One region of the Dyella sp. OK584 genome, then DNA from elsewhere that is predicted to be linked to it. Evidence: predicted binding sites of a transcription regulator. Region 1 holds the regulator's gene; the other holds the start of a gene.
What was found. The regulator FliA, encoded in region 1, starts transcription of late flagellar genes. The targets are predictions, from matches to a motif close to TAAAGTTTNNCNNNCNNNGGCCGATAA.
Positions count from the first base shown of each region.

Region 2: a site for FliA is predicted at 8,971-8,997, ahead of AC3CBN_RS09990 (methyl-accepting chemotaxis protein). Genes of this name have one in related genera too.

Region 1 is NZ_CM173542.1:4,418,530-4,434,674, reverse strand. Features, by position in the region: gene flhB (flagellar biosynthesis protein FlhB) at 1-642, shown strand, start outside; gene flhA (flagellar biosynthesis protein FlhA) at 655-2,745, shown strand; gene flhF (flagellar biosynthesis GTPase FlhF) at 2,866-4,281, shown strand; gene AC3CBN_RS20090 (MinD/ParA family ATP-binding protein) at 4,293-5,216, shown strand; gene AC3CBN_RS20085 (RNA polymerase sigma factor FliA) at 5,218-5,952, shown strand; gene cheY (chemotaxis response regulator CheY) at 6,037-6,444, shown strand; gene AC3CBN_RS20075 (protein phosphatase CheZ) at 6,441-7,079, shown strand; gene AC3CBN_RS20070 (chemotaxis protein CheA) at 7,082-9,031, shown strand; gene AC3CBN_RS20065 (flagellar motor protein) at 9,033-9,773, shown strand; gene motD (flagellar motor protein MotD) at 9,925-11,034, shown strand; gene AC3CBN_RS20055 (chemotaxis protein CheW) at 11,087-11,557, shown strand; gene AC3CBN_RS20050 (nuclear transport factor 2 family protein) at 11,673-12,419, shown strand; gene AC3CBN_RS20045 (hypothetical protein) at 12,688-13,152, shown strand; gene AC3CBN_RS20040 (hypothetical protein) at 13,216-13,755, opposite strand; gene AC3CBN_RS20035 (UBP-type zinc finger domain-containing protein) at 13,933-14,283, shown strand; gene AC3CBN_RS20030 (hypothetical protein) at 14,307-15,485, opposite strand; gene AC3CBN_RS20025 (alpha/beta fold hydrolase) at 15,800-16,145, shown strand, end outside.
Region 2 is NZ_CM173542.1:2,246,654-2,262,798, reverse strand. Features, by position in the region: gene tgt (tRNA guanosine(34) transglycosylase Tgt) at 1-582, opposite strand, end outside; gene queA (tRNA preQ1(34) S-adenosylmethionine ribosyltransferase-isomerase QueA) at 896-1,933, opposite strand; gene AC3CBN_RS10025 (response regulator transcription factor) at 2,052-2,654, opposite strand; gene AC3CBN_RS10020 (sensor histidine kinase) at 2,755-3,912, opposite strand; gene AC3CBN_RS10015 (ABC transporter permease) at 4,002-4,796, opposite strand; gene AC3CBN_RS10010 (ABC transporter ATP-binding protein) at 4,796-5,710, opposite strand; gene AC3CBN_RS10005 (aminotransferase class III-fold pyridoxal phosphate-dependent enzyme) at 5,996-7,492, shown strand; gene AC3CBN_RS10000 (PsiF family protein) at 7,614-7,961, shown strand; gene upp (uracil phosphoribosyltransferase) at 8,068-8,709, shown strand; gene AC3CBN_RS09990 (methyl-accepting chemotaxis protein) at 9,027-10,673, shown strand; gene AC3CBN_RS09985 (EAL domain-containing protein) at 10,726-12,480, shown strand; gene pip (prolyl aminopeptidase) at 12,531-13,487, opposite strand; gene AC3CBN_RS09975 (YncE family protein) at 13,577-14,611, opposite strand; gene AC3CBN_RS09970 (FAD-binding oxidoreductase) at 14,683-16,065, opposite strand.

The DNA of each region.
Region 1 (16,145 bases):
AACTGGCAGACCGACCTGATGGCAACTGGCCACGGCGAAGTGGGGGCCGGCGCGATCAAGGCCATAAGCCTGCTTGGTCACGGCGCGCTGCTGTTCGGCTCCGTGCTTGCGCTGATCGGCGGTGCCGATGCGCTGTACCAGAAGTTCGACCACACCAAGCGCCTGCGCATGACACGCCAGGAGTTGAAGGACGAGTCGAAGGAAAGCGATGGCAATCCCGAGCTCAAAGGCCGCATTCGCCAGCTGCAATACCAGATGGCGCGCAAACGCATGATGCAGGAGTTGCCCAGCGCCGACGTGGTAATCACCAACCCCACGCACTTCGCGGTGGCGCTGCGCTATGACGAGGGCCGCATGGGCGCGCCGCGCGTCATCGCCAAGGGCGTGGACGAACTGGCCATGCAGATTCGCCTCGTCGCCGGCAGCCATCGCATCCCGACGGTGGAGGCGCCGCCACTGGCTCGCGCGCTGTATGCCACCACGCGGATCGATCGCGAAATTCCGGCGTCGTTGTACGTCGCCGTGGCGCAGGTGCTCGCCTACGTGTTCCAGCTCAAGCAGGCCGTCGTGCGTGGTGACGAACCGCCGAAGGCACCCAAACCCGATGTCGATCCGGACCTGATGGGTCCCTACAAGTTCTGACGGAAGTTAAGCATGGCCACAGCTACCGCCATCGATACCCTCAAGTCGCTCGGACGCCGCGGCGTCGGCGCGCCGGTGATCATGCTCGCCATGTTGGCGATGTTGATGTTGCCGCTGCCGCCGTTCCTGCTGGACATGCTCTTCAGCTTCAACATCGCATTGTCGCTGGTGATCCTTCTGGCGGTGATCTACGTGATGCGGCCGCTGGAATTTGCTGCGTTTCCCACCGTGGTGCTGATGGCCACGCTGTTGCGTCTGGCGCTCAACATCGCTTCCACGCGCGTGGTGCTGCTGCATGGCCATGACGGCCCCGGCGCGGCGGGCAAGGTGATCGAGGCATTTGGCGAGTTCGTCATCGGCGGCAACTTCGCGGTGGGCCTGGTGGTGTTTGCCATTCTCACCATCATCAACTTCGTGGTGGTGACCAAAGGTGCGACGCGCGTGTCCGAAGTGACCGCCCGCTTCACCCTCGATGCCATGCCTGGCAAGCAGATGGCCATCGACGCCGACCTCAACGCCGGCCTGCTCAACCAGGAACAGGCACGCGACCGTCGCCAGGAAGTGCGCGAGGAAGCGGACTTCTACGGCTCAATGGACGGTGCCTCCAAGTTCGTGCGCGGTGACGCCACGGCGGGCATCCTGATCCTCATCATCAATATCGTCGGCGGCTTTTTCGTCGGCGTGATGCAGCACGGCCTCTCGGCGAGCGACGCTGCCAAGACCTACACCCTGCTCACCATCGGTGACGGCCTGGTGGCCCAGGTGCCTTCGCTGATGTTGTCGATTGCCACCGCAGTGATCGTCACGCGCGTCTCCAAGGCGCAGGACATGGGCAAGCAGCTGATCGGCCAGGTGTTCGGCCAGCCGCGTGCGCTGGCGGTGGCTGGTGTGGTGCTGGGTGTGATGGGCCTGGTGCCTGGCATGCCGAATATGGCCTTTCTGTTGCTGGGCGGCGCGTGCGGTGGCGCTGCGTGGCTGATGATCAAACGCGATCAGGAAGCGAAGGAACGCATTGCCCAGGCGGCTACCGAAATCCCGCCGCCGGCCGCGCCGGTGGAACGCCTGGAGCTGGGCTGGGAAGACGTCGCCAGCGTCGATCCGCTGGGGCTGGAGGTGGGATACCGACTGATTCCGCTGGTGGACACGCACCAGGGCGGCGAACTGATGGGCCGCATCAAGTCGGTGCGCCGCAAACTTTCGCAGGAGCTGGGCTTTCTGGTGCCGCCGGTGCACATCCGCGACAACCTGGACCTTGGCCCCAACACCTATCGCATCACCCTGATGGGCGTGCCGATGGGCGAGGCGGAGATTCACAACGACCGCCTGCTGGCGATCAATCCGGGCCGTGTACAGGAAGGGCTGCACGGCATCGCCACGCGCGATCCGGCATTCGGCCTGGAGGCGATGTGGATCGAGCCGGGCCAGCGCGAACTCGCGCAAAGCCTGGGCTACACGGTGGTCGATCCGGCCACGGTGATCGCCACGCATCTGTCGCACATCCTGCAGGGCCACGCGCACGAATTGCTGGGTCACCAGGACGTACAGCAACTGCTCGACCGCCTCGCACAGACCACGCCGAAGCTGGTGGAAGACCTGGTGCCCAAGCGCTTGTCGCTGGGCGTGGTGGTGAAGGTGATGCAGAACCTGCTGGCCGAGCGCGTGCCGATCCGCAACATGCGGAGCATCGTCGAATCCTTGGCGGAGCATGCGGGGCAGAGTCAGGATCCCGGCACTCTCACCGCCGCCGTGCGCGTCGCGCTGGGTCGGCAGATCGTGCAGGAGATCACCGGGCTGGGCACCGAGATTCCGGTCATCACGCTGGCGCCGGAGCTCGAACAGATTTTGCTCGGCTCCCTCGCAAATGGCGGTGTGGCGGGCGCCGCAGTGGAACCGGGTCTTGCGGACCGCTTGCAGCAAGGCGTCGCGGACGCCGCGCGCAAGCAGGAAATGAGTGGCGAACCCGCGGTGTTGCTGGTCGCGCCGCAGCTGCGTCCGTGGCTCGCGCGCTTCACTCGCCACGTGGCACAGAACCTGCACGTACTGGCTTACAACGAGGTGCCCGACAACCGGAGAGTGCGGTTGGTGCAGGCGCTGGGTCGATAAGAGTCGGGAGTCGGAAATGAAATATCGGGAACTGGAACAGCGAGCGATGCACGGCCCCACAGGCCTGCAGCCTGCCCATTCGCCTTTCGTCATCGCCGGCTCCCGCTTGCGGAGCAAAGCATGAAGATCAAACGTTTCGTCGCCGCCGATATGCGCCAGGCCATGCGCGAAGTGCGCGAGGACCAGGGCCCGGATGCGGTGATCCTTTCCACGCGCCGCATGAGCGATGGCATCGAGATCATCGCCGCCGTTGATTATGACGAGGCGCTGGTGCGCGAAGCCGCACGCCACGGTGCGCCGTTGCAAGTGGAGTCGCGTACGCCGTCCGATCATGCGTCGGCCGAAGCGAAACCGATGACGGCGAGCCGGAACGACGTCATGCCGCCGCCGCTGCCGCCAATCAGCCGTCACGACGATGGCGTAACCGTCACGCTGTCGCGCGCACGGCCGCCCATGGCTCCGCCCGCGTCGGACATGTTGCAAACCGCTACCCCCAGAATCCAGCCTGCGGCTCCGATGCAGCCCGTCGCGCCTGTCGAGGCAGCGCAGCCGACCGTAACGATCGACCCGTCCGCACCGATTCATCCTCTGCTTGAGCGCGCCGTGCAGGACACGGCTCGCGTTCGTGCCGAACTCGGCAGCCTGCGAGAGTTGCTGGAGACGCAGCTTTCCAGCCTGGTGTGGAACGACATGGAACGCCGCCAGCCGCTGCGTGCACGTGTGTTGCGCGAGATGACGCGCCTGGGCATCGAGTCGGATGTGGCACGTCGACTGGTGGCCGAGCTGCCTGCGAACATCACCCCCGAACAGGCGCGCTACCTGCCGCTGGGCGTGCTGAGCCGCAGCCTTTCCATCAGCCGGCGCGACCAGTCCGAACGCCACGGCGTGACGGCGCTGGTCGGACCCACCGGCGTCGGCAAGACCACCACCATTGCCAAGCTCGCCGCGCGTGCGGTGATGCGTCAGGGTGCCTCGCAGGTTGCGCTGGTCAGCACCGATCACTACCGCATTGGCGCTGCCGCGCAGCTGGAACACTACGGTCGCCTGCTGGGCGTGCGCGTGTATCCCGCCTATGACGCGGACAGCTTGCGACAGGTACTGGATCTGCTGCGTGGTTGCCACACGGTGCTGGTGGATACGGCAGGACTCGCCGGTGGCGATCCGCGACTGGCCGAACAGCTGCAAGTGCTGGGCAACGGCGGCGAACTGCGCTCATGCCTGGTGCTGGCCGCCAATGCGCAGGCCCCATCGCTGGATGAAGCGGTGCGCGCATACCTGCCGCTGAAACCGCACGCGTGCATTCTCACCAAACTCGACGAGGCACCCAGCCTCGGCGGTGCGCTGTCGGTGCTCATCCGTCATCGGCTCGCACTCGACTACATCACCGACGGCCAGCGTGTGCCCGAGGACATCGCCACCGCCGACGCGCGTGTGCTGGTGTGCCGCGCCGCCCAGGTGCTCAAGGGCAACGGCGTGGCGTCCGCTGATGACGATGTGATGGCAGAACGTTTCGGACTAGCGGTGGCTGGCGCATGAGTGCTTTTGCGATGAATCAGGCGATTGGCCTGGAAAGCATGCTGCGGGCTCTGGCCGAGCGGCATGGCAAACAAACACCCACACCCGATCAGGCCTTTGGCCTTGCCAGCCCTCCCGCGCGCCGGCGTTGCCGCGCCATCGCGGTGGCTGGCGGCAAGGGCGGTGTGGGCAAGACCACCGTGTCGGTGAACCTCGGCATGTCGCTGGCGATGGCCGGGCACCAGGTGATCCTGCTGGACGCCGACATGGGCCTGGCCAACATCGACGTGCTGCTTGGCCTCACGCCAACGCGCCATATCGGTCATCTGCTGGACGGCCATTGCGGCATCGAAGACCTGCTGCTGACGGGCCCGCATGGTATGAAGATCGTGCCCGCCGGCTCCGGCACACGTCGACTGGCGCAGCTGAGCAACAACGAGCACGCCGCGGTGATCCGCGCGTTCGATGATCTGGTGTCGCCGCCCGACTACCTGCTGGTGGATACGGCTGCGGGCCTGTCGGACAACGTGGCGATGTTCGCCGCGGCCGCCGACGATGTGGTGCTAGTGGTGTGCGACGAACCGGCCTCGCTTACCGACGCCTACGCCATGCTCAAGGTGCTCAGCCGTGACTTTGGTGTGCGCCGCTTCCGCATGGTGGCCAACATGGTGCGCAACGCGGGCGAAGCGCGGCAGCTGCATCAGAAGCTGGCACGCGTGAGCGACCGCTTCCTGGACGTGGCATTGGAATTCATGGGGATGGTGCCGCACGACGAACGGCTCAAGCAGGCCATCAAGCGCCAGAGCGCGGTGGTGGATCTGTGGCCGTCGAGTCGTTCGGGACAGGCATTCAAGCAATTGGCAGGTGCGGTCGATACATGGGGTGAACCCGAGCGACTGGGGCTGGACCGCATTGCCTTCTTCAGCAGGCAGGCCGCAGCGGCGACGGGGTGGTGAGATGAGCGTGGCTTCCGAATATCTGCAACTGCAACGGCAGAGTGCCGACGAACTGGTTCGCCAGCACGCGCCGCTGGTGCGAAGGATCGCCTATCACCTGATGGGCCGCCTGCCGCCAAGCGTGGACGTGAGCGACCTGATCCAGGCCGGCATGATTGGCCTGCTGGAAGCGGCGCGCAATTTCGCCACCGGACGCAATGCGAGCTTCGAAACGTTTGCGGGTATCCGCATTCGTGGCGCGATGCTCGACGAACTGCGGCGTACCGACTGGACGCCACGCTCGGTGCACCGAAAGGTGCGCGAGATGGCCGAAGTGGTGCGCCAGATCGAGATCGAAACCGGCGCCGATGCCGATGACGCCGAGGTCATGCGGCGACTGGGCATGGGTGCCGAGGAATACCACCAGGTGCTGGCCGATGCGGCGAGCGCGCGTTTGCTCAGCCTCTCCGTGCCGGACGAAGGGGATGGTGGCGCGGCGTTCGACGTAGCCGATGCGGACAGCCTTGGGCCGCAGGACAGCGTGGAGCACGCCGGCATGCGCGAGGCGCTGATCGATGCGATCGGCAGCCTGCCAGAACGCGAGCAGTTAGTGATGTCGCTGTATTACGAGGAAGAGATGAACCTCAAAGAGATCGGCGCAGTACTTGGCGTCACCGAATCGCGGGTCTGCCAGATCCACGGTCAGGCCGTCGTCCGGTTGCGCGCGCGCATGACCGACTGGCGCGAACAAGATTGAGCCGTGAACACCATTGAGTAATAACCCCGGGATTCCCTTCAGGCATGGCGCACCGGACCACACGGTGCAAGCGGAGAAAGTGGTTTGGACAAGAATATGAAGATCCTGGTGGTGGACGACTTTTCCACCATGCGGCGCATCGTTCGCAACCTTCTGGTGGAGCTGGGTTTCAGCAACCCGCTCATCCAGGAAGCCGACGACGGCGAAAACGCCCTGACGATGCTGCGCAATAACGCCTTCGATCTGGTCGTGACCGACTGGAACATGCCCAACATGACGGGCATTGACCTTCTGCGCGCGATTCGCGCCGAGCCTTCGTTGAAGGGCATGCCGGTGCTGATGGTCACCGCGGAGAACAACCGCGACCAGATCATCGCCGCCGCGCAGGCCGGCGTGAACGGCTACGTCGTCAAGCCGTTCACCGCCGTCACCCTGCAGGAAAAACTCACCAAGATTTTCGAGCGGATTGCCGCCAGCGGAGCCACCGCATGAACGCACAACCGAATCTGATGGCTGGCGAACTGCCGCGCGAATTGCACGACTTGCTCAACAGTACCGATGGTGCCGCTTTCGAGCAGGCGCTGGATGTACTCGTGCGCCAGCGCGAGCAGCGCGTGTTCCGTGCGCTGGGCCTGCTGGCCCGTGACCTGCACGACGCCGTACGTCGCCTCGGTGGCGATCTGGCACAGGAAGGCGTTCCGGGTAGCGTGGCCCACGCGCGCCAGCACCTGAATGATGTGCTGGAAATGAGTTCGCAGGCTGCGCACCGCTCGCTCGATTTTGCCGAGCGCATGCGTCCGCTGGCCGAAGCAGTGGCTCAAAACGCCAACGCCGTGATCGACGGCACGCCGCCCAGCGACGTCGCGCATATATTGGCGAAGCAGGCGCAGACCTTCGCCAACGATTGCCGCGACGGCCTCGCCGATTTCGTGGTGGCGCAGTCGTGGCAGGACCTGTCCGGCCAGCGCATCAAGAAAGTGGTCGCCTTCATCAGCAGCGTGGAGAACTCCTTGCTGGAGCTGGTGAGCCTCACCGGCGCACTGGCCCATGGCGAAGTGGCCGTGGGGCCGGTCAAGGTCACCAGCCAGGACGAGGCTGATCGTTTGCTGAGCGAATTCGGGTTCTGAGCATGACGCCGGAGCTGGACACGGAGCTGCGCGATGCCTTCCTGGCGGAAGCCGGGGATCTTATGCAGCGCCTGGGCGAGCAGCTGATCGGGCTGGAGACTGCTCCGCGCGACGCCGAACTGTTGAATGCGGTATTTCGCGCGTTCCATACGGTGAAGGGCGGCGCGGGCTTCCTCGCCCTGGAGCCGATGGTGCAGCTGTGCCATCACGCGGAAGATCTGCTCAACGTGGCACGCGGTGGGCGGTTGTTGCTCGACTCCAACCGCATGGATGCGCTGCTGGAAGCGCTGGATCTGCTCAACGACATGCTGTCTGCCCTGGCCGGCGGCACGACGATGGAGATGCCGCCGCCAAGCCTGCTGCAGCGGATTTCGCCCGCCGGCGCCGTCGCGCAGAAGCCCGCGCCAAAACCGATAGCGCCGCCGCCGAGCGACGGCACCATCGACGATTCCGAATTCGAAGCGCTACTGGACAGCCTCTACGGCGGTGGCGGTGCACCGGGTACGCCTGCGCCTGCAACCGCATCGGGCAGCATCAGCGACGACGAATTCGAAGCGCTGCTGGACAACCTGCACGGCAAGGGCGGTATGCCCAGCGCGCAGGAAGCCGTACCGGTTGCAGCATCGGCAGCGGACAGCATTTCGGACGATGAATTCGAGTCGCTGCTCGACAACCTGCATGGCAAGGGCTCTGCGCCCGGAGCACTGTCAGCGGCGCCCGCTCAGGCCGCACCCGTACACAACGCTGCGCCTGCAGCACGTAGTGCGGCGCCGGCACCTGAAAATACCGTGCGCGTGGATACCGCGCGCCTGGATACCCTGGTGCATCGCGCCGGTGAGTTGGTGCTGGTTCGCAATCGCCTGCTGAGCCTCGCGGCGAAGCACGGAGACGAAACGCTCGCGCTCGCCGCGAGTGAACTTGATCGTGTGTCCGATGCGCTGCAAGCCACCGTGCTCGGCATGCGCATGCAGCCGGTTGGCCGCCTGTTCCAGCGCTTCCCGCGCATCGTGCGCGACCTCTCGCGCCAGCTCGGCAAGGAAGTGGAACTGGTGCAGGAAGGGGAAGGCACCGACCTCGATCGCAGCCTGGTCGAGGCACTCGCTGACCCGATGGTTCATCTCATCCGCAACGCGCTCGACCACGGCCTGGAAATGCCGGCGGACCGCGAGCGTGCCGGTAAGTCGCGCAAGGGCAAGGTGACGCTTTCCGCCAGCCAGCGTGGCGAGCGCATTGTCATCACCGTGTCCGACGATGGGCGCGGCATGAACCCCGAAGTCCTGCGCCGCAAGGCGGTGGAGAAGGGCGTGATCGACGAGGCGCAGGCATCGCGCCTGAGCGAGAACGAATGCTACGAACTGATCTTCCGCCCCGGCTTCAGCACGGCCGCCACGGTGTCCGATATCTCCGGTCGCGGTGTTGGCATGGACGTGGTGAAGACACGCGTGGCTGAACTCGGTGGCACGTTGCAGGTGCGCTCGCAGCTCGGTCGTGGCAGCACGCTGGAACTGGCCGTGCCGCTTACACTGGCGATCCAGCGCGTGCTGATGGTGCGCGTGGGTGCGCGTCAGCTGGCGCTTCCGCTGAGCAATATTGACGAAGTGTTCGAGCTGGCACCGGGTCAGCAGCAATGGCTCGACGGCCGCGCGGTGGCATCGCATCGCGGTCGCGCGCTCGCGCTGGCGGACCTCGCCGGCTGGATTGGCATGGACGGTCCTTCGGGACGTCACGTGGTGGTGCTACACATTGGGCATATGCGTCTGGGTTGCCTGGTGCACGACGTGCTGGGTCGCGAAGACGTGATGGTGAAACCGCTCGGCCCCCTGTTCGAAGGCGTACCCGCTGTGGCGGGTGCGACGGTTACCGGCGACGGTCGTCTTGCGCTGGTGATGGATCTGGCTGGCCTGGCCGGCAACGACGGACAACTCCTCCCATCCCTGAGAGTTAGCGCCTGACATGGACCTGGTAAGTCTCATCGGTACGATCCTGGCCTTCGTGGTCGTGATCGTCGGCACCATCCTCAAGGGCTCCAGCGTGGAAGCGCTGTGGAATCCGGCGGCCTTCGTCATCGTGTTTCTGGGCACCATTGCGGCGTTGCTGGTGCAGAACACGGGCAAGGTGCTGAAGAACGCGTTGGCGATGTTTCCAAAGGTGTACAAGCCACCGAAGCATCAGCCAGCCGACCTGATCAGTCGCATCGTCGGCTGGAGCGAAATCTCGCGCCGCCAGGGTCTGCTCGGTCTGGAGCCGCAGATCGAATCGGAAGACGACACCTTCGTGCGCAAGGGCCTGCAGCTGCTGGTGGACGGCAGCGAGCCCGAGGCGATTCGCGGCGTGCTCGAAGTGGAAGTGGACGCACGCGAGCACACTGACCTTGCCGCGGCCAAGGTGTTTGAGAACGCCGGCATCTTTTCGCCCACCATGGGCATCATCGGTGCGGTGATGGGCCTGATGGCGGTGATGCAGAATCTGGCCGACCCCAGCAAACTCGGCCACGGTATCGCCGCGGCCTTCGTGGCCACCATCTACGGCGTGGCATTGGCCAACCTGTGGATGTTGCCGATGGCAGCGCGCCTGAAGGGAATCATCCACAAGCAGACGCAGATGCGCGAGATTGTGATCGAAGGTCTTGTCGCCATCGCTGAAGGCTCCAACCCGCGTCAGATCGAGGCCAAGCTGCAGGGCTACCTGCCGTGAGAATGGAGAGCCTCTCTTCATATCCCAAACATCTCGCGCCGGGTCTGTTTGCCCGCGTGGCGGTGTCATCACTCGGTTGTGTATCGACATACACGCCCTCGTTCTTCCTTGCCATGCGGGCAAACAGCTCCCGGCGCGAGGCGCTCGGGATATGAAGAGGGGCTCTAGAAAACACCACGAAGACCACGTCAATCACGAGGCATGGGCCATTCCCTATGCCGACCTGATGACGTTGTTGTTGGCGTTTTTCGTGGTGATGTACGCGGTCTCCGTGGTGAACGAAGGCAAGTACCGCGTGATGTCCGAATCGATCATCGAGGCGTTCAACGGCTCAAGTCATGTGATCGCCCCGATGCCGCAGACGCGCGTGCAGCCGCACAACGTCGATCCAGCGCTGGCCTCGCCCGCAGGACAGCCGGGCGCGGCCACTACACCGGTCAATGTTCCGATTCCGCAGCGTCCGCAGCCGGTGCGCGTGATGGATGTACGTCAGCGGCTTCAGGAGCACACCGAGCAGCAGAACCTGGAGCTGATCCGCGATCAAGTGCAGCGCGCGCTGCAGCCGCTTATCGACAAGCAAATGGTGATCGTGCGCAAGACCACCACCTGGCTTGAGATCGAGCTGCGCACCGACATTCTCTTTCCTAGCGGCGTGGCGAAGATTTCCCCGCCCGCCGATGACGTGCTTAACCAGATCGCCGCCATCCTGCATCCGTTCTCCAACCCGGTGCGCATCGAGGGCTACACCGATGACCGGCCGATCAACACCTCGTTATATCCCTCCAATTGGGAATTGTCCGCCGCGCGCGCGGCGAGCGTGGCGAGGCTGTTTTCCGAGCACGGCATCGACCCGCAACGCCTTGGCATTGTCGGCTGGAGCGAATATCGCCCCAATGCCGACAACGCCACTGAGGACGGCCGCAACCAGAACCGTCGCGTGCTGGTCGTGGTGCTGAGCGACCAGAACGCACCCAAGCGCTTCTACAACGACGTCGAGCACATGGGGCAGCTGGTGGACAACGGTGACGCCGGTGGAGCGCCCGCGCCTGCCGCTTCTACCATTGCGGCTCAGGCCACTGCCGCATTGCCGAACATGCCCGCGCCGATCAGGCCGTTGCAGGTCGGCCGTGATGTGCCCGTGAACAAAGTCGTGCTTGCCGAGCCGCATGGCGAGAACACAGCGCCACTCACGCCAAATGCCGCCGCCGGCACCATTATCGTGACCGCGCCACACAACAGGGCGCCGGAGCACGGGCCGTGACGAACGCATACGCGATACATGCCGTGCCGGCACATGCCGGGGAGTCGATGTCTTGAGTCCTGTCCAGAACCACACCACCGACGAACGCTGGCTTTCATTCCGCCTTGGCGGGCAGTTGTACGCGGCGCCGCTCGGACATGTCAGCGAAGTCATCCGCGACGGCGAATTGACGCCTGTGCCCGGCGCGGCGAACGACCTGCTCGGCATCCGCCATCTGCGCGGCCGCATCGTACCCGTGCTCGATGGCCGTCGCCGCCTCGGCCTCCCCGAATCTGTCGGGGACGATGAGGCCCAGGTGCGTTTGGTGATGCTTTCGCATGGCCCGCATCTGGTAGGGCTGCGTGTGGATGCCATCGGCGATCTGGTGTCGCCCGGCACATCGGAAATCGCTCCGCCGCTACCGGGCGGTGCAGCGCGTGAGGACGATCCGGTGCACGGCATCTTGCCCTGGCAAGGGAGCTTCATCGCCCTGCTCGACGTGCGTTGCCTGTGCCGTCTTCCGTTGGAGAGCGAGGCGGCCTGACGCTTTCGGGCAACGCTCGAATCGAGGGGCGCCGCAACGCCCCTGCGCTGTGACTTCAGGCACGGGTACGGGCATCGGGAGCGGCGCATGCTCCGGCCAATTCCCGGGAGACGTCATGATGCGCATGCGATCGTTCGGACTCCTGCTGGCCTTCCTTGTATCGATAGGCGAAACCTCGCCAACGCTTGCCGTCGAAGCGCCCGCATCGTTGCGCGATACCTTGCTGCACACCACGCAGGACCTTGTTGACGCCATTCCCACGGGTGACAAGGCAGTGTGGGAAAAGGCGCTTACCGATGACGCAGTGATCATCGACGAGTTCGGCCGCATTGCGCACAAAGCCGATACCGTGGCGTCCATCCATCCTTTTCCGGCGGGCTTTTCCGGAAGTATCGAGCTGCGCGACGCGCATGCGCAGCAATACGGTGACACGGCGATACTGCAGGTGGAGGAGTACGAACGCGAAACCGTGTTCGGGCAAAACTTCGTCGTGCGCTATGAGTCGCTGCTCACCTTCGTCAAGCAAGATGGCGCGTGGAAGCTCGCCGGCTACGAGGACGTGACACTGCCTACGCCGCCGCCCAAGCTCGCCGTGTCCGGCCTGGACCTTCACGACTACGCCGGCACCTATCGATACGGGCCGGGCCGTGCCTGGACGATAATCAGCAAGGGCGGCGAGCTGAGTTATGTGACACGCCCCGGGGGCACCGCGAACGTGCTTGAACCCATCGCGAAGGATGTATTCATGGGCAGCGATGACGAACGCAATCTGCTGGTCTTTCGTCGCGACGATCATGGCAAGGTGAATGCGCTGATCGAGCGGCGCAAGTTCAACGATCTCCGCCTTATCCGGGAGAACTAGTGTCACGCTGGCGAACATAGCCACTCGAAGCGGTTGTGGGCCAGACGAGCTAAAGCCGCGACGGTTGCGGCTGGCGTTGCATGCGACGAATGTTGCGGGTAGCGCGGAATGGATGGATAACCGATTTTGCGCAGATACTCCCTCATCAGCATGATGGATTGCGCAAGAAACTTTCGTGCTTAGACAGGGTTGCATAGCCGGACCTTTGCGGTTGGCCGTGTGGCAGTCCGGTTTCGGGGGAATAGCGTTCCACCAGTGGAGACACGCCATGTCCAGTCAGCTTCTTCCTCAGCGCATCGACAACGCGTATCACGGTCACAAGCTCGCGCTCTGGATCTTTGGCCTGCTCGTGCTCATCAAGGTGGGCATCGGCGTGAACTCGATCTTCAATGGCCACCACGTGGCAAGCTCGGCTGATGGCATTCCCCTTGATGCGTTCACGCCAGCGGGCGCCCAGGCCGTTGTTTCCCTGTTCGCCATATGGGGATTGGGTCAGCTCGTGATGTGCCTGTTGTGCGGCGTGGCGATGGTCCGATATCGCGCCATGGTGCCGCTCTTGTTTGCGCTCTTCTTGCTGGAGCACCTGAGCAGGAAGTTGATCCTGTATTTCCTGCCGATAGCCACAATAGGGTCACCGCCAGGGTTCATCGTCAATCTCTTTCTTCTGGCATTGATCGTCGTTGGGCTCGCGCTGTCGCTGTGGAGCCGGGCCGGTCTTCCGGTAGGGAAATGAAATGAGAGGAGGCAATCACGTTTCGTTGATCGCCTCCTCCCTGTCGGCAGCCGATGGCCGAGGCTATTTGAGTATGAGCTCGCGTAGCATCTGGCTGCCGAGCAATTCGCGCATCGACTCTCTGTCCGCGGACGCCTTGTCACGTTCATCCCTCGGACCCAAGGTCTTTGCCTGGACGGCATCGGCCTCGTCGGTTTTATCCAGTGCTGCCATGTTGGAATACGTGACGGCGAGGATCAGATCGGGATCCTGTGGCGAACGTGCCTGTGTCTGATAGACGGTGTAGCCAGTGATCAGGCCAGCCTTCTTCATGGCTTCCATGTTCGTCTTGTAAGGACCGTCCAGGAATTTCATGTAGTTGTTGAACTGCCCAGGTTTGATCTTTACAAAGCTGACGACACGAACCTGGCCGTCCTTATAAGGTTTGGCATCCTGCGCAAATGCTGATCCAAGGGTCGCGAGCAAGAGCAATGACACGATGAGTATCGAGTTGCGTTTCACGGTTTTCCCCTCGACATGGCTGCGCGCATGTGCGGCGAGCCGGAGGCTACGCGCGGTTCCTGAGAGTGTCAACGAATGAAGACTGGTGGCTTCGAAATGCATGGAAGACGCGCGCTGTGATGTATCAATCCTGTTACATGATGTAGACGTTTGGCCTTCTAAACTGTCTGGAAGTCATGCCTGGCAAAGGCACCAGCAGTGCTTGGGTGGGGCGATATGACGTCGGTTTAAGAGCGGATCTGGCCTGATAATGTCGACACACGGAGAGGGATAACGATCATGACCATCAAGCATGAAGGCGTGGATGCGAGTGTCCCGCCAAGCGGCACGGGTTGCGTCGAGTGTATGAAAGACGGCCACTGGTGGCTTCACCTTCGTCGCTGCGCGCAGTGTGGTCATATCGGCTGCTGTGACGATTCGCCGAACCAGCACGCGACCAAGCATTTCCAGTCGACGGGTCACGGCGTTATAGCCAGCTTCGAACCTGGCGAAGACTGGTTTTACGACTTTCGAACCGAGGAGTTCTTCGACGGCCCTTCATTGGTACCACCGCAATCGCACCCTCTCGAGCAAGGCGTGCCGGGGCCGAAGGAGAAAGTCCCTGCCAATTGGGAGGACCTCCTCAACTAGCCGATGCAGGCCCTGGGGTCAGCTCAGGTCTTTCCACTTCTGGAAGCTTTCGCTAATTGCTCGCAGGTGCTGCTGTAGGTCTTGAGTTCGCTTTTGATGGTGTCGAGATCGATGGTGAAACCGTAGCGCACTGCGCCACCCTTGTCGGCGAGCCAGGCTCCCATGGATCGCGCGGTCACGAATTGCGTCAGCTGGGACAACGGAACGGGGCGACTGATGACCACCGATTCGCTGGTAGCAATGACGCTCTCGCGTTCTCCCTGCAGGGTTTGCTGCTGGTCGATCTCGAAATACGACCGCGACGCGCGTGCCACGATGCGTCGCGCGCGCTCCACGCCAACCATGTAGTACGCAGTGAGCGTCAGCCCCTCGGGCTTGCACAACAGCGTGATGCGGTGCTCGCCGTCGCGAGCGCTCTGGCCGAGCGTCAGATAGGGCGCGCCCGACATCAGATGGTAGGTTGCCGTGGGCGCGAGACGTCCGTTGTTGGCCAGCCCCGTGGCCATCATCTGGTCGCCCGTAAGCCAGGCGACGTCTTCGCGTGGTGTCGTTGGGGCAGGCTTGAGCGCTTCTGCGCGAATGCCCATGTCCTTCACGTAGGAAGCAACGTCGCCCGACGCCAGCGGCGTGTTGGCGACGCCGACCGCTTTCTGCTCGATGCCATCCGATGGCGGCATGCCGAAGCGATCATTGCCGGTTGGCGCCCACCGATAGAGCCCACCCATGTAGGCATAAGTGCATGCACCCGTGCAGAGCGCGGCTTTGGGTCCTTGAGGGGAACGTGATGTGCGCCGTGGTACACCCAAATGCGTCGCCATCAAGCCGGATCGAAACATCCGTCCCAGAGCCATGCCCGCGCGAATGTCCCCGCCCGATGAATTGAGATAGATATCGGATCGGGGCGGAATCTTCCCCGACCTCACCAGCGCGCCGAAACGATCGGCGGCATCCGCATCGATGGTGCCGTAGAGATAGATCTGTGGTGCCTTGGCAACAGCGAGCGTCAGTTTGTCAGCATTGATCTGGATGGATAGCTCGTCGGCTGTTTGTCCGCGTGATGCCTTCGCCCTGGTGCTCGCATCGTTCACTTGGGCATGGGCAGTCACGGCGCCAGCCATGCAAGTTGCCAATAGCAGCAAACTGGACACACAGCGAAAACGTGCCAAACGGAAGAAGCCCGGATCTACATCAATGGCCTGCACGCAACTGATCCTGCGATATGGGTCGGACAGTTTGCCCGCCTGAGGATGTTGTGCAAGTGAAATCCGCCAGGCGAGTGTCCACGGGCCGGACGTCCGCAAATCTGTCCGCGGACGCAGCAACTTTTTACGCCTGCTCGGCAAGCTACTGAAAAGACTCGATTCCGCTGCACGTTTCCCGGTGGCACGCGGCTTGCTCTAGTGGACGCAACGGTCACACGCTCGTTCGCGTGCGCGATCACTGCATCTTCTGATCTCGCCGACGTTACCGGGCTTGATCGGTTGCCACATAACCAGAAAGGAGAAATTCGTTGAGCATGTCCCGTTCGCCCTTTGCTTTCACGCTGGCCCTCGTCATGGGGTTGGTATCGGTCAATGCTTTCTCCTCGACGGCGCCGGCTGCCGCCACAAGTGCGCCGACCGCGCCTGCCAAGGACAAGGCGCTGATGTCGCGCGACCAGGTCACGCGCATCCTGGAAAGCAATCGCAAGATCCTTTTGCCCCAGGGTGTGGACGAAAAGATCAAGTTGCACATCAACGGCATCGATCAATGGGTGTCGATTCGCGGAAAGGATCGTCGTAATCCGATCCTGCTGTTCCTGCACGGTGGCCCGGCCTCGCCGGCGATGCCCGAGGGTTATACGTTCCAGACGCCGTGGGAGG
Region 2 (16,145 bases), 2.2 Mb from region 1:
GTACACGCTGCCCTGCACGATGCCAAACAGCGCATTGGGATTCTTCAGGTCGTCAAAGGCGCGACGCGAACGCTCGGCCCAGCGCAAGCTCAACTCCATCGAGGTGGACGCCACCTTCTCCGTTGCCGGATAGGGCGTGCACTCATCGAAGATCATCGCGACATCCGAATCGAGCACCTTCTGGATGCGCATCGACTCTTCCGGCGACAGGAACACTTTCGAACCGTCCACCGGCGAGGCAAACGCCACGCCCTCTTCGGTGATCTTGCGCTTGTGAGCCAGCGAGAACACCTGGAAGCCGCCCGAGTCGGTGAGGATCGGCTTGTCCCAGCCGATGAACTTGTGTAGCCCGCCGAACTGCTCCACGACCTCCAGGCCAGGCCGCAGGAACAGATGGAAGGTGTTGCCCAGGATGATCTCGGCGCCGATCTCGCGAATGTCCCGCGGCGTCATCGCCTTCACCGAGCCATAGGTGCCGACCGGCATGAAAGCCGGCGTTTCCACCGTACCGCGGTCAAACGTGAGACGGCCACGGCGGGCCGCGCCGTCGGTGGCCTGGAGTTCGAAAGTCAGGGAGGTCATCGCCAAATTATCGCGTGTTCTGGAGTTTCGTGCTTTGTGGGGCTTGCGGAGGTTCGCCGTACGACACCCGTTGACGCCTCAGTCCCGCTCGTCCTCCCAGCGGCTCTCCACAGCCGAAGGGCTGGTCAAGCGGGGATCCACGACTGTTCGCCCGGTTGTCGCGTGTTGGTCATCGGCCTCGCCTGCAGCGGGCTCGGTCGCGCTAACGCACATTACCGAGAGAAAGGCACTGGCTCCTCGCTTGACCAGCCCTTCGGCTGTGGAGAGCCGCTGGCACGACGAGCTAAAAAGCGCCCGCCGCCCGAACGAGAGACTAAATCGACCCACCTCTCGGCAGGATCAACATGGCATCGCCATAGGAGAAGAACCGATACTTCTGAACCACCGCGTGCCGGTACGACTCAAGCATGAATTCCCGCCCCGCCAACGCCGACACCAGCATCAGCAGCGTCGATTGCGGCAGATGGAAGTTGGTCAGCAGGCCGTCGATGCTGGTGAACTTGTAACCCGGGAAGATGAAGATCTGCGTCTCGCCCGCGAAGGGCTGCAGCTCGCCGTCCCGACTGGCGCTTTCCAGCGCACGCACCACCGTTGTACCCACGGCAAACACCCGACCGCCTGCCGCGCGAGTGCGCCGGATCTGCTCCACCAGGCTCGCTCCCACATTGAGCCACTCGCGATGCATCTGATGATCCTTGATGTCATCGGCGCGTACCGGCTGGAAAGTGCCCGCTCCCACATGCAACGTTACATAGCCGAACTGGATGCCGCGCTCGCGCAGCAGCGCCAGCGTGGCTTCGTCGAAATGCAGTCCTGCCGTGGGTGCTGCCACCGCGCCGGGCTCGCGTGCGAACACTGTCTGGTAGCGTTCCATGTCGCTCGCGTCGGCGTGGCGCGCGATGTAGGGCGGCAGCGGCATTTCGCCCAGCCGCAGCAGTAGCCGTTCCAACGGATCGGTCGATTCGAAACGCAACCGGAAGAACTGGCCCTCGCGCCCCAGCACGATGGCGTAACTGCCATCGGCCAGCTCGATCCGCCCGCCTTCCTTCGGCTTCTTGCTCACGCCCAGCTGCACGATCGCTTCGTGCGTACCCGTCACGCGCTCAATCAGGATCTCCACCGCGCCACCGGTGTCCTTGCGGCCGTGCAATCGAGCCGGCAAGACGCGCGTGTCGTTGAACACCAGCAAGTCGCCTTCGCGCAGGAACTCGGGCAGGTCGCGGAACATCCGGTCCTGGCGCGTCTGCGCCACCGCGTCGAGCACCAGCAGGCGACTGGCCGAACGTGTGGAAAGCGGTGCCTGGGCAATCAACTCGGGCGGGAGTTCGAAATCGAAATCTGTCTTCTTCACGGCAGGGCTTGAGCGTCGAATAGGTCATTATCGCCCAAAAACCCGGATTGGACGGCTGAACGCCCGTGAGCCGGCGCTTTTGCGACGCGCCTCTCTTGGAAGCTGCTGCCTCTGTTCGTCAGAGCCAGCCCTTTTGTCGCGCCAGCCGATATGCCTCGATGCGATTGGTGGCGCCCAGCTTGCCGATGGCTTCGGAAAGATAGTTGCGCACTGTGCCATGCGAAAGATTGAGCTGGCTGGCGATGTCGTTGGCAGACTGCCCCTCGCCGGCCAGACGCAGCACCTGACGCTCGCGATCATTGAGCGGATCGGCCTCCGACCAGGCTTCCAGAGCCAGCTGCGGATCGATCGCCCGACCACCGCGATGCACCATGCGCAGCGCCTCGGCGAGATTCTCGGCCGGCGCGTCCTTCAGCAGATAACCCGACACACCGGCATCCAGCGCGCGACGCAGGAACCCGGAGCGCGCGAACGTGGTGACGATAATCACCTTCATCGGCAGCCCGTGGCGCTGGATACGTTGCGCGAGTTCCAGGCCGGTGAGGCCCGGCATCTCGATATCGGTCACTAACACATCCGGCTTCAAACGCTGCAGTTCGCGCCAGGCCTGCTCACCATCGGCAGCCGAGCCAAGTACTTCGATGTCCGATTCCAGATTGAGCAAGGCGGATAACGCGCCACGCACCATGGCCTGGTCCTCGGCCAGCATCACGCGAATCATGCAGCGCTCCTTTCAGGGATGTCGTTCGATACGAAAAGCAGAAATGTGGGTGAAGGCAGCTGCCCGAGCAGCGAATCCGGTCGCATGCGTGGCCAATGCGTCATGTAACGTGCCGCTCCTGCGCCGTCAGATCAGCGGTTGCCGGACGACTGGGCGCGGGCACATCAAAGATCCTCGATCGAAGCCGCAACGGAACACTGATCAGCAGCAGCGTTCCCTGGCCTGCCGGCGACTCCACGGTCAACGAACCACCCAGGGCATGCACGCGTTCGCGCATGCCGCAAAGCCCATTGCCATGCTCGCCGATGCCACCGCGACCGTTGTCTTCGACCCGCAGCTGCAACGCTTCGCCGACGACATTCACCGCCACGCAAGCCCTGTCGGCACGTGCATGACGTGCAATATTGGTAACCGCTTCGCGCAAGACCAGCGCAAGGCCACGCTCCAGCTGCACCGGCAGCGACGGTGGCAGAGCACCGTAGTCGAGCACCACATCGGAAGACTCAAGCAGCAATTTGGCAGCAGCAAGTTCGGCAGCGAGGTCGGTGGCGCGGATACCGGTGACGGCGGCGCGTACCTCCGCCAATGCGTGCCGTGCCACGCGTTCGGCTTCCTCCAGCTCACGTCGCGCGGCGTCCGCATCCCGATCGAAGAGCTTGCGCGATAGCTCGAGCTTCAGGGTGATCAACGACAACGTATGGCCAAGCAGATCGTGCAGATCGCGACCAATGCGCTCACGCTCGGCCGTGGCGGCCAGGCGACGCACCTCGTCGTGCGAAAGTCGCAGCTCGACCTCCTTCTCCTCGCTCATCCGCTCTGCATTGACAGCGATGCCGACAATGAAGCTGCTCAGCGGCATCCAGAGAATGGCCTGCCACGGATAGTGCAGTAGCCACGCCTCTGTCAGGCAAATGGCATTGAGCCCGGCAAGCGCGGCCATGTACGCACGCAGGCTCATGCGGCGACCGCACAACATGACGCAGCCATACATGAAATACGTCAGCCCACTGGGATACCACGGCATCAGCACCAGGCCCATCGCCACCAGCATCAGCGCATACCGGTAAGTCACGCGTCGCGATGCCAAGCAACAGAAGGCGTACAGCAGCAGAAACACCGGATAGCTGATGAGGGTCAGCAGTGCCCAACGCAAAGTGAACTGATCGAACACCGGGGTGATGAACACCCATACGGACCACAGCAAGTGAACCGTATCGACCCAGGGCGACTTACCCTTGCGCATGCTATGCGCCACCATCGAATCCGGTGCGGGGGTGAACCATGCACTAATCAGTTTGCGCACCACACCCACCTCCCATGGGAGTTGCCTCCGAATCGCATCGTACTTCAACCGATGCGACGCAGGCGTCGTGCCGCCAGCATCGAAAACACTGCCCCGAAACAGGCCAGTACCAGCACGGGAACCCATACTGATTCCTGCCCGAGCCCCAGGGCTCGCAGGGCAATGAGATGCAGGTGGGCGCTGGGCCACACCGGCGCGATGCGTGCAAGCGCGGGTGGCAGCATCGACAGTGGCATCCACAGGCCCGACAGGAACGACATTGGTAGATAGATCAAGTTGAGCACTCCGGGCGCTCCCTGCCCTTTCACCAGCGTGCCGACAAACATACCCAGCGCGCAGAACGGCAACACGCCGAGCATGCCGGTGAGCAACAGCAAGGCCGCCTGCGACAGCGTGATCGATACGTGCGCCAATCCCACGGCCAACACGAGCAGCAGCACAATCACCATGCCGGCCGCCAGCATCGCCATCAGCATCTTGCCAAGCAAATAAGCGCCGGGCGGCATGGGCAACGCACGTTTGAGAGTGAGCAGACCATTGTCGCGCTCTATCGCCAGCGAGACGCCAAAACCGAACAAGCCAGGACTCATCACACCGAACACACCATAACTGGCAAGCAGATAACGCGCGGCATTGGCGTCGGCACCGTGGTTCATCACAACGCCGAACAGCAAATAGAACATGGTCGGGAACAAGGTGACCGGCAACATGAACCCCGGCGCCCGCAGATAGCGCAGGCATTCGCTACGCATCTCGGTCAGGTAGGCGCCCAGAACACGACGCCAGGGCATGTTGCTGGGGTCGCGACGCACTGTGGAAATGACTTCGACGGCTTGCATCACGCGGCCTCCTGTTCGATGGGCAATTCGCGGGTCAGTTCAGTGAATGCCTCAGCCAACCCTGCGCGCAGCACTTCCAGTTCACTCAGTGCCGGATCGGTATCCAACAGCCGACGCACCACCTGCTCGGCGGCGTCTGTACGGATCTCCAGACGTCCGCCTTCCTGCGCCACCGACGCTACGCGCGACCACGCTGCTACCGTCGGGGCATCCAGATCGGTGATGCAACGGATGCGTGTCTGCGCTACCCGCGAACGCAATGCATGCACACTGCCGTCGCTGAGCACGCGGCCCTTGGCCAGCACCACGACGCGCTGGGCAAGTGCCTCGGCCTCTTCCAGATAGTGTGTCGTGAGCACCACGGCGCAACCTTCTGCAACCATCTGCCGGATGGCTGCCCAGAGCTTCTGTCGCGCGTCGATGTCCATGCCCACGGTGGGCTCGTCGAGAAAAAGCAGCTCGGGTCGACCGCACAGCGCCATGGCGAATTGCACTCGACGCTGCTGTCCTCCTGACAGCCCCGCGTAGCGTCGTGACAGCAGATCGGCAACGCCCGCCAGCTCCACCGTTTCGTCCAAAGTGCGTGGCGACGGGTAGTAGCTCATCGTCAGGCGCAGCAGTTCCGCCACGCTGAGCGTGCCCGGCAACATGGCCGACTGCAGCATCACGCCGACACGCCGGCGCGCCTCGATGTCCTGCGGGTCGCGGCCGAACAATTCCACGCGACCAGCATCGGCACGCATCAGCCCGAGAAGCAGCCCGATAGCGGTGCTTTTGCCTGCTCCATTGGGGCCCAGCAGGGCGAGTAGTTCGCCGCGGTGCAGCATGAGGTCCAGACCATCGAGCGCCGTTAAATCACCGTAACGTTTCACTGCGCCAGCGAGGCTGGCGACTGCTGCGACAGGGTGTGTCATGGCTCCTCCTTGTTGACCGCCATGCTAGGCATGGCAAGGGTTTGCCAGCAGTCGCCAGCGTCAGCCGACGCAGGTGACAAGCGTCACCCGGGGTACCGGCGGCGACATCGCCGCGTTATGCTCAGGTGGTCGTTGCATTGCCACATCCGTGATGGATCGCAATGCGACATGGCCTCCACAGGCCGGGAAACGCTGAATGGTCACGCGTTTCCACTACGAATTCGTTGACACATCGACGTGCATGCCATCGGGACGGTAGGCAGGTCGACATTGAAGGAGAAACCCATGGGCGTGATTGATCAGCTGCGCGAACTGCGCGAATTCGGCGGAGCATCGCTGACCACTGGCCTGGACGACGCCACCATCGAACGCTTTGCTGCCAGTCATCCGGAACTGGCGCAGGCGATCGAGGAAGCTATCGCGCGCCACCGCGAGCTGCGCGCCGAATTGGGTGACTTCCTCAAGCTGGACGAGTCCGAGCAGTTGGCGAAGGTGCAGGCCGAATACGTCAACTTCTATCCGGACGATGCTATCAACCGTTATCTGCCGGCAGCTGCACGCGGCCCGTGGATCGTCACACTGAAGGGTGCGGTGACCCACGACAACGGCGGCTACGGCATGCTCGGCTTTGGCCACAACCATCCCGCTATCGACGCGGCGCTGGCGCGTCCGCAGGTGATGGCGAACGTGATGACGCCGAGCATCTCGCAGATGCGTTTCACTCAGGCGTTGGATCGCGAGCTGGGCCGCCATCGTGGCAGCAATCCGTACACGCGCTATCTGTGCCTCAATTCGGGTTCCGAAGCGGTGGGCCTGGCCTGTCGCATTGCCGACGTCAATGCCAAGCTGATGACGGACGCCGGCGCGCGTTATGCCGGCCGCACCATCAAGCGCCTCGTGGTGAAGGGCGCCTTCCATGGCCGCACCGACAAACCGGCGCTGTATTCGGATTCCACCCGCAAGACCTACCTGCAGCATCTGGCCAGCTATCGCAATGAAGACACGCTGCTGACTGTGCAGCCGTATGACGTCGCGCAGCTTGAAGCAGTATTCGCCGATGCCGACAAGCACGGCTGGTTTATCGAAGCGATGTTCCTTGAGCCGGTGATGGGCGAAGGCGATCCGGGCCGTGCGGTAACGCCGGAGTTCTATCAGAAGGCACGCGCGCTCACCGAAGCACACGGCACGCTGCTGCTGGTTGACTCGATCCAGGCTGGCCTGCGCGCACACGGCGTACTATCCGTGACCGACTACCCCGGCTTCGAGAAGCTGGCGTCGCCCGATATGGAAACCTTCTCCAAGGCGCTCAATGCCGGCCAGTACCCGCTCTCTGTGCTCGCCGTAAACGGACGCACCGCAGGCCTGTACCGCAAGGGCATCTACGGCAACACCATGACGGCCAATCCGCGCGCGCTCGACGTGGCACTGGCCACGCTCGGTGAGCTGACGGACGACGTGCGCGACAACATCCGCGAGCGCGGCAAGGAATTCGTCGAGAAGCTCAACGTGCTGAAGAACGAGCTGGGCGGCCTGATTACCAAGGTACAAGGCACCGGTCTGCTGTTTTCGTGCGAGCTGTCGCCGGAGTTCAAGTGTTACGGCGCGGACTCCATCGAGGAGTACATGCGCGAGCGCGGCGTGGGCGTGATTCACGGCGGTACCAACTCGTTGCGCTTCACACCGCACTTCCTGGTCACCAGCGCCGAAGTGGACATGGTGGTGTCGCACGTACGACAGGCGCTGCTGCAAGGCCCCCGCAAGCTCAAGGCCGAGGCAGCCTGAACCTTCCTGCGGCGTTGCTGAACGCAGCGCGCCGCAGGTCAGTATTCCCCTCCCATCCGATATGTCGGCGGGCATAGACTTGCGCCGCCGGCACTCGCCGGTCATCAAGGAGGGTACCCGCATGTCTTCGCGTTTGAGCCTGATGGTTGCCAGCGTCGCGCTGGCCCTCGCCGCCTCCACCGCCTTTGCCGCGCCACAGGCCGCCAGCAGCAGCGCGCCCGCCAAGAACTCGCAACAGCAGCGCATGACCGACTGCAACAAGCAGGCCACGGGCAAGACTGGCGATGATCGCAAGGCGTTCATGAGCAGCTGTCTGAAGGGTGAGACCGCGGCCCCGGCCAAGCAGACCCAGCAGGAAAAGATGAAGGCCTGCAACGCCGACCCGCAAGCCAAGACCCTCAAGGGCGACGCCCGCAAGCAGTTCATGAGCACCTGCCTGAAGGGCGACGCCGCCCCGGCCGCGCACTAAACCCAGTGCCAGCCGCAGGGGTGCCGGCGACCACCGGCACCCTTTTTTTGTGCCTGGCGCACGGCCTGGGCCACAATCGCAGCAGCCACCATCGTCGGGTTCCCGCATGAAGATCGTCGAAGTCCGTCACCCGCTCATCCAGCACAAGCTCGGCCTGATGCGTCGCGCCGGCATCAGCACCAAGGAGTTCCGCGAGCTGGCTTCCGAGGTTGCGTCGCTGCTTACTTATGAAGCGACCAAGGATCTGGAAACCGTTGAGAAGTCCATCGAGGGCTGGGCCGGTCCGCTTACCGTGCATCAGATCAAGGGCAAGAAGATCACCATCGTGCCGATCCTGCGCGCGGGCCTTGGCATGCTTCCCGGCGTGCTCGACATGATTCCCGCGGCGAAAGTCAGCGTGGTGGGACTGCAGCGCGACGAGGAAACGCTCAAGCCGATCACGTACTACGAGAAACTCACCGGTCGCATGGACGAACGCATCGCGCTGATCGTCGACCCGATGCTCGCCACCGCAGGCACGCTGGTCGCCACCGTAGACATGCTGAAGGCTGCCGGCTGCAAACGCATCAAGGGTCTGTTCCTAGTCGCCGCGCCGGAAGGACTCAAGCGCATCCAGGCGACTCATCCCGATGTGGAGATCTACACAGCCGCCATCGACGAGCGACTCAACGAACACGGCTACATCCTGCCCGGCCTGGGCGATGCGGGTGACAAGATCTTCGGCACGAAGCAGTTGCCTGCGAGCTAAGGCCCGTTCGAATGCACCGTCATTCCAGCGAAAGCTGGAATGACGAACGAAGGCTTGTTCGGATCATCTCTGGTCGTTGTCATACAGAAGGCTCCACCGCCGACAGTGGGGCCTTGTGCTTTCTGTGCAATGTGAAATGTGAAATGCGGCGCGAGAGTCATTCGATCGACATATTGTTGTGTCACTTTTGCCGCACTTTATCGCCCTCTCAAAATAACTATAACAAATTGATATTTAAGACATTTTTTTTGGCTTTCTAGCTAAAGTTGTAGCGCGGTGAGCCGACACCCCTAGCAGTTCCCTCACCCAGACGTGCCATGTTGAAACTACCGAAGTGGATTCCCGGACTGACGCTGCGCCGGCGACTGCTGCTGCGCCTGCTGTCTATTCTTGGATTGCTTGCCGTGATGAGCGCCGCCGGCGTTCTGCAATTGCATCGGGCCGACTCGCGCATCCAGGGTCTCGTGCAAGGCTCGCTCAGCCCCGCTGCCGATGTCGGCCGAGTACAGAATGACTACAACAGCAGCCTGCAGGCACTGGTGCATGCTGTGCTTTCGCAGCTGCCTTCCGCCGTCGAGGATGCACACATGCGCATCCATGCCGATCGAGTGGATGCCGAACGCCATTGGAAAGCTCTGCTCAGCAGCGAACTGGCGCAAGAGGAAACGCAGACCCTGAAGCTCACCGGCGTGCATCGCGCCGAAGCCGACCGCGCTATCGACGAGACACTGTCCTTGCTCGACGCCGGCCAGTTCGACCTGGGCGCACTCAAGTTCAGTACCGAAGTGCAGCCCGCTTTCGAACCTCTGCAAAGCGACTTTGCCAACCTGTTTCAAGCGGCATTGGCCAAGGGCAACCAGCAGGTGCAAACGCAGCGCCAGGCCGATCGCCAGGGCATGATGGTGCTGGGCGTGCTGCTGGTCGTGGCTCTGCTCATCACCATACTGCTCGACGGCGCGCTGATGCGCTCGTTGATGCAACGCCTGAACCTGGCAACGCAGGTAGCGCAACGCATCGCCGCCGGTTTGCTGGGCGAGCGTATCGATGCGGGTACAGACGACGAACTCGGCAAGCTGTTGCGCGCCCTCGCCACGATGGACCAACAGCTCACGCGCGTGTTGGTCCAGGTGCGCGCCAGCGCATTGTCGGTGGACGACCGCGCACGCCATCTTTCGCACGACAATCAGGCGTTGAGCCAGCGCACACAGATGCAGGCGGCTGGACTCGAGCAGACCACGGCGTCGATGGAGCACGTAGCCTCGACCGCCGTGGAAGGTGCCGGCCATGCCGACGGCGCAGCCGGTGCGGCGCGCGAAGCACTGACGCATGTCGAGCAAGGCCACCATGTGGCGAGCGAGGCGCTCGATTCCATGCACGCCATTCAGCAAGCCAGCCGCGGCATCGCGGAGATCGTGGATCTGGTCGACAGTATCGCTTTCCAGACCAACCTGCTTTCGCTCAACGCCGCCATTGAAGCGGCGCAGGCGGGAGAACGCGGCCGCGGTTTCGCGGTGGTGGCTGGCGAAGTCCGCCAGTTGGCGCACCGTTGCGTGGAAGCAGGCAAGGATATCCGCCGTCTCGTCAACAGCAGTACCGAAGCCGTGGACGCTGCCCGCGAACGCGTGGCGCGCTCGGGCGCTGCGCTCGATGGCGTCATGCAGAGCATGACGCGCGTATCGGCGCTGGTCTCGCAGATCTCCGATGCGGGGCAAGCTCAGGTCAGCGGCATTACCCAAATCAACCGGACCATGATGGAAATGGATCGGATCACTCACGCCAATGCCGGCCTGGTGGAAGACATCAACGTCACGGGCCGCGCACTGACTCTCGACGCCGAGGCGCTGATGCGCCAGGTCGCCTTCTTCCGTCTTCCTTCACAGCAGGAAGACCTTCCAAGACCGATGCAGGAAGCACGGCCTCCCTCCGCACTGACGCGCCCAACTCGGGCCGCCAGAGCGGCCTGAACCCACGCCAGGCATGTCAGCCATCCTCGCCTACCCTCACACTCGCAAAGCCATGCTCGAGAGCGCACTCGTCGCAGGAAGCCTGACACCGGTCTTCCAGCCCGTGGTGCGCGTCGACACGTTCGAGATCGTGGCGCACGAGGGATTGAGCCGCTGTACTTTCGTGTCTGGCAATTTGCCTATCCTCGACCTGCTGGACCTTGCACGCATGGAAGGTCGGCTCGCGGAAGTCGAGTTGCATGCCGCGCGCACCATCTGCCACAAGTTCGCCGGGTACGCGGAAACCGGTCGACTGCTGGTGAACCTGAGCGCCCACGCCATCCTGCAGGATGCGTTGCGACCAGACGACGTGCTGTACGCGCTGACGGCCAGCGGACTGGACCCCGCGCGCGTCACCATCGAAGTCACCGAACGCGACATGGCGGAGGACCCTGCGCGCCTTGCGCATGCGCTGGGTTATCTGCGTGCTCACGGCGTGCGCGTGGCGCTCGACGATTTCGGCAATGGCCACTCGAACTTCCAGATGTGGAACGAGATCCACCCGGACGTGGTGAAGATCGATCGCTACCTCATCAACGGCCTGTCGCGCAGCGCGGGACGGTTGGCCATTGTGCGGTCGCTATGTCAGGTCGCTGAAACCCTGGGTACGGATCTCGTTGGCGAGGGTGTGGAAGATCTTGCCGACCTGCGCGTTCTGCGTGACCTCGGTATCCCTTTCGCACAAGGCTTCCTGATCGGCCGTCCCGCCGCCGAGCCCGCGACGGAAGTCAGCCCGGAGGCAAAACAGCTACTGCACACGCCATCGATTTGCGTGCTGCCGCGTCCTCGTGGGCCCATCACGCAGCGCCCGACCCAGGTCAGCCATCTGCTGATCGAAGCGCCGGCCGTGCATCCAAGACAGACCAACGAGGAAGTGATGGCGTTGTTCGTCGATCATCCGGAGCTCCACGCCGTCGCCGTGGTCAACGATGGCCACCCCATCGGGTTGATCAACCGGCGTCTGGTGAACGAGCGCATGGCACAGCCGTTCGCCCGGGAGCTGCTCGCGCGTAAGTCGTGCACGGCGCTGATGAACAGCGCGCCGCTGGTATGCGACGAACACCGCAGCCTGGAAAGCCTCGCGGATGTTCTGCGCGGCGAGGACCAGCGCTATCTCGCCGATGGATTCATTGTCACCAGCCAGGGCATCTACCGTGGACTAGGCACCGGCGAGGCGCTGGTACGCCGCGTGAGCGAACTGCGCATCGATGCTGCACGTCACGCCAATCCGCTGACCTTTTTGCCCGGCAACATTCCCACCACTGAACATCTGGATCGATTGCTTCAGGGCGGTGAACGCTTCGCCGTGGTGCACGCCGATCTCACCGACTTCAAGCCATTCAACGACCACTATGGCTACTCGCGCGGCGACGAGATGATCCGCCTGCTCTCAAGCTTGTTGAGTGAGTATGTGGACCCGGCGCTCGACTTCATCGGCCATATCGGCGGCGACGATTTCGTGGTGCTGTTCCAGAGCGCGGACTGGAAGGCACGCTGCCAGCGTGTCATCGATGCCTTCAACACGCGCTCGCCCCATTTGTTCGATGCCGCCGACATCGCCCGCGGTGGCCTTCGCGGCAAAGACCGACGTGGCGAGCTCCAGTTCTTTCCCTTCACTACGGTGGTGATGGGTGTCGTTGAACTGTCGCCGCCGTTGCCGCAACGCGCTCAGCCGATCACCACGCTCGCGGCGCGTGCGAAACGTCATGCGAAACGTGGAGGCATCGGAATGCACGTGTTTTCGCGCGCGACGTCGCCTACGGCCTGATCGTTCCAGATCACCAGCGACGATCGGTCACGCGTCGAGCGCCCGCAGCTTCAGCCGCCGAATCGATCCGTCGCCTGCACCAGCTCGGAAATATTGCCCGGTTCGAACGCCGAGTGGCCGGCGTCCTGCACGATGCGAAGGTCCGCTTCCGGCCACGCGCGGTGCAAGTCCCATGCACTGCGCATCGGACACACCACGTCGTAGCGACCCTGCACGATCACGGCGGGAATCTTGCGGATGCGCTGGATGTTCCGCAGTAATTGATCATCGTGCTCAAAGAAGCCGCCGTGCACGAAGTAGTGGCATTCGATACGCGCGAAGGCCAGCGCGAACTCGTCTTCCCCGCTGGACTCGATATGCGCCGTGTCCTGCCACAGGTAGCTGGTCGCCCCCTCCCACACTGACCAGGCGCGGGCGGCATTCACGCGCACCTGTGGATCGGTGCTGATGAGCCGGCGGTAATACGCGCTCATCAGGTCGCCTCGCTCGGCCTCCGGAATCGCATGCAGGTAGGGCTCCCATGCGTCCGGATACAGCGCGTCGCAACCCTTCTGGTAGAACCACTCCAGCTCCCAGCGACGCAGCATGAAGATGCCGCGCAGCACGAGCTCGCTCACCTGCTCGGGATGCGTCTGCGCATAGGCCAGCGCCAGCGTCGAACCCCACGACCCACCGAACACCTGCCAGCGATCGATGCCAAGGTGCGTGCGAACACGCTCGATGTCGTTGACCAGATGCCAGGTGGTGTTGTCCTTCAGCTCCGCATGCGGCGTGGACTTGCCGCAACCACGCTGGTCGAACAGCACAATGCGATACACCGCCGGATCGAAGAAGCGGCGACACTTGGGATTGGTGCCGCCGCCTGGACCGCCATGCAGGAACACCACCGGCTTGCCGTTGGGGTTGCCGCTCTGCTCGTAGTACAGCGTGTGCAGGTCCGACACCTTGAGCATGCCGCTGTCATACGGCTCGATCTCGGGATACAGCGTGCGAAGTGCCTGCGACATGCTCTTGCTCCTTCAGGATGCTCTGACTTAGCAAACGGGGGGACGGCCAATTAGGCTAGCACGCCGCCCTCTCGTCAGAAGCCAAGACCTCAAGGGCTGCCCACCGTGAGCACCGTGAAACTGTCGGGAACCATGGCCGGCCGGCCGCCACCAGGCGCAGGGGACGAGGCGAATTTGGCCGCGGAAAGATACAGGCGGTGCAGTTTGGGATCGAGTGTGAGCGTGCGTGCGCTCGGCTGCGTGAGGATGGTTGCTGCGACGCTGTAGTGATCCGCATCATCTTGATGCACGGCAGTGATGGTTCCGCTCTCGCCGTTGGAACTGAATACGGTGGCGATGCTTTCGTCGAACACTACGGCGTCCGGGCCATCTCCGATGGGCACGCTGGTGACCAGCTTTCCGCTATCCGCATCGATGACGGCCATCTGCTGGTTATCGCACACCGAGAACAACCGATGCCTTTTTGCATCGATCGCCAATCCGCTGGGCGACTTGCACGAACCCAGCGACCAGGTGGCAACCACCGTGTTGGTCTTGCTGTCGATCTTCACCAGTTCGCCGCGATTTTCCAGATTCACATAGACATGCCCCGCCGCGTCCGTTACCGCGAACTCGGGCTTGTCCGTCAGGGGTACCGAGGTAATAACGGCATTACGCTCGGTGTCGATCACGCTGAACGAGTGCCCCTTTCCGTTGAAGGTGAGCACGTGTTTCGACGCAGGATCGTAGAGGATCGCATCGGGCTTCTCGCCGGTGCCGGTCACTGTGGCGACCACGGCCAGCGAGACGAGATCGAACACGGTCACCGACGCGCTCTGCCCATTGCTGGTGTAACCACGTCCGTGAGTGGGGTCGAACGCGATGCCGTGCACACCCTGAGTACCAGGGATGGTGCCGATCTGCTTGTCGTGGTCCACGTCGATCACCAGGACGCGGTCGCCCCGGCTGACAAACAGATGCCGGCGCTGCGCATCAAAGTTCAGATAGTCCCAACCACCCGCGCCACCCAACGCCAAACGCGACAGCACACGATAATCGGTGGGCTGCGGCGCGGCTGCCGAGGCGTGGGAGGCACATAGCACGAGCAGCGTCGTGGCCAGAGCACTGCGAAGATGTCGTTGCATGTCGGGAGCCATGAATGGTGAGGTCCTCTGAGCATGCAACTTTGGCCTTAGAGCCGCCTTAGTGCTGCCCCTCAGATAAACAACTTGCCCGGATTAAGCAGGCCCTTGGGGTCAAACACCTGGCGCACCCCCCGCATGAGGGCGATCTCCGCCTCGCTGCGTGTGCTGCCCAGGTAGGCCCGCTTGACCAGCCCGATGCCGTGCTCGGCGGAGATGCTGCCGCCATGGCGCTGCAAGGTATCGGCGAGCAGCTTGGTAACGTGCTCGCATTGGGCGATGAAGTCGGCGTCGGACATATCGGCCGGACGAAGCACGTTGATGTGCAGGTTCCCATCGCCAATATGACCGAACCACACCACGTCGAAGTGCGGGTACTCGCGCCCTAGTAGATCCTGGATCTCGTGCAGGAAAGCGGGCAGCGCGCTGATGCGAAGTGAAATGTCGTTCTTGTACGGCCGATGCGGCACGAGGCTTTCGGTAATACCCTCGCGCAGCCGCCACAAGGCCGCCGACTGCGCTTCGCTCTGCGCCATCACGCCATCACTGATCCAGCCACGCTCCATGCCCAGCTCGAACACCGCCAGCGCGGTGTCCTGCGCGGCTTCGCCTGCGTCGAACTCGGTGACAACGTAATACGGGTGTTCGCCGTCGATGGCGCGCTGTGCACCGTGCGACAGTACGTACTTGAGCGCCACGTCGGTAAGGAACTCGAATGCCTGCAGGGAGAGACGCGCGCGGAACAGCGCAAACACTTCCATCAGCGCATCCATGCTTGGCAGAGCCAGCAGCATCACTTGCGATGGTGGCGGCGGGTCGGTGAGCCGCAACGTCGCCTCCACTACCACGCCCAGCGTGCCTTCCGAGCCGATCATGAGTTGGCGCAGGTCATAACCGCTGGAGTTCTTGATCAACCCGCGATTGAGCTGCAACAGCTCACCGTTGCCGGCGATCACCGTGAGCCCTGCGATCCACTCCCGCGTATTGCCGTAGCGGATCACGCGAATGCCGCCAGCATTGGTAGCGATATTCCCGCCGATGGAGCAAGAGCCACGGGCGGCAAAATCCACCGGATAGATAAGGCCATGCTCGCGCGCCGCCTCATGCACCGCGTGCAGCGTCATGCCGGCCTGTACGCTAAGCGTACGATCCACCGCGTCGAAACCGAGCACACGGTTCATGCGCTCCAGGCTGAGCACCAGCTCGCCATGGGCGGCCACGGCGCCGCCGGACAAGCCGGTGCGCCCGCCTGAAGGCACCACGGCCACGTCATGCTCGTTCGCCCAGCGCACGATGGCCTGCACTTCGGCCACGTCGGACGGCAAGGCGATGGCCAGCGGCGCGGGTGTCCAGCGCCGCGTCCAGTCGCGGCCGTAGTGTTCCAGATCGGCCGGGTCGGTCAGCAGTCGAAGATCGGGCAGCCGATGGGTCAGCTCGGCCAGGCGGGCGTCAGTCATGAAAGGTTCCCCAAGTGCCCACCCAGCCTGCCAGCGACGGGCCGCAACGTCCAGTGTTGCGATGCCGCAAAACTGTCACA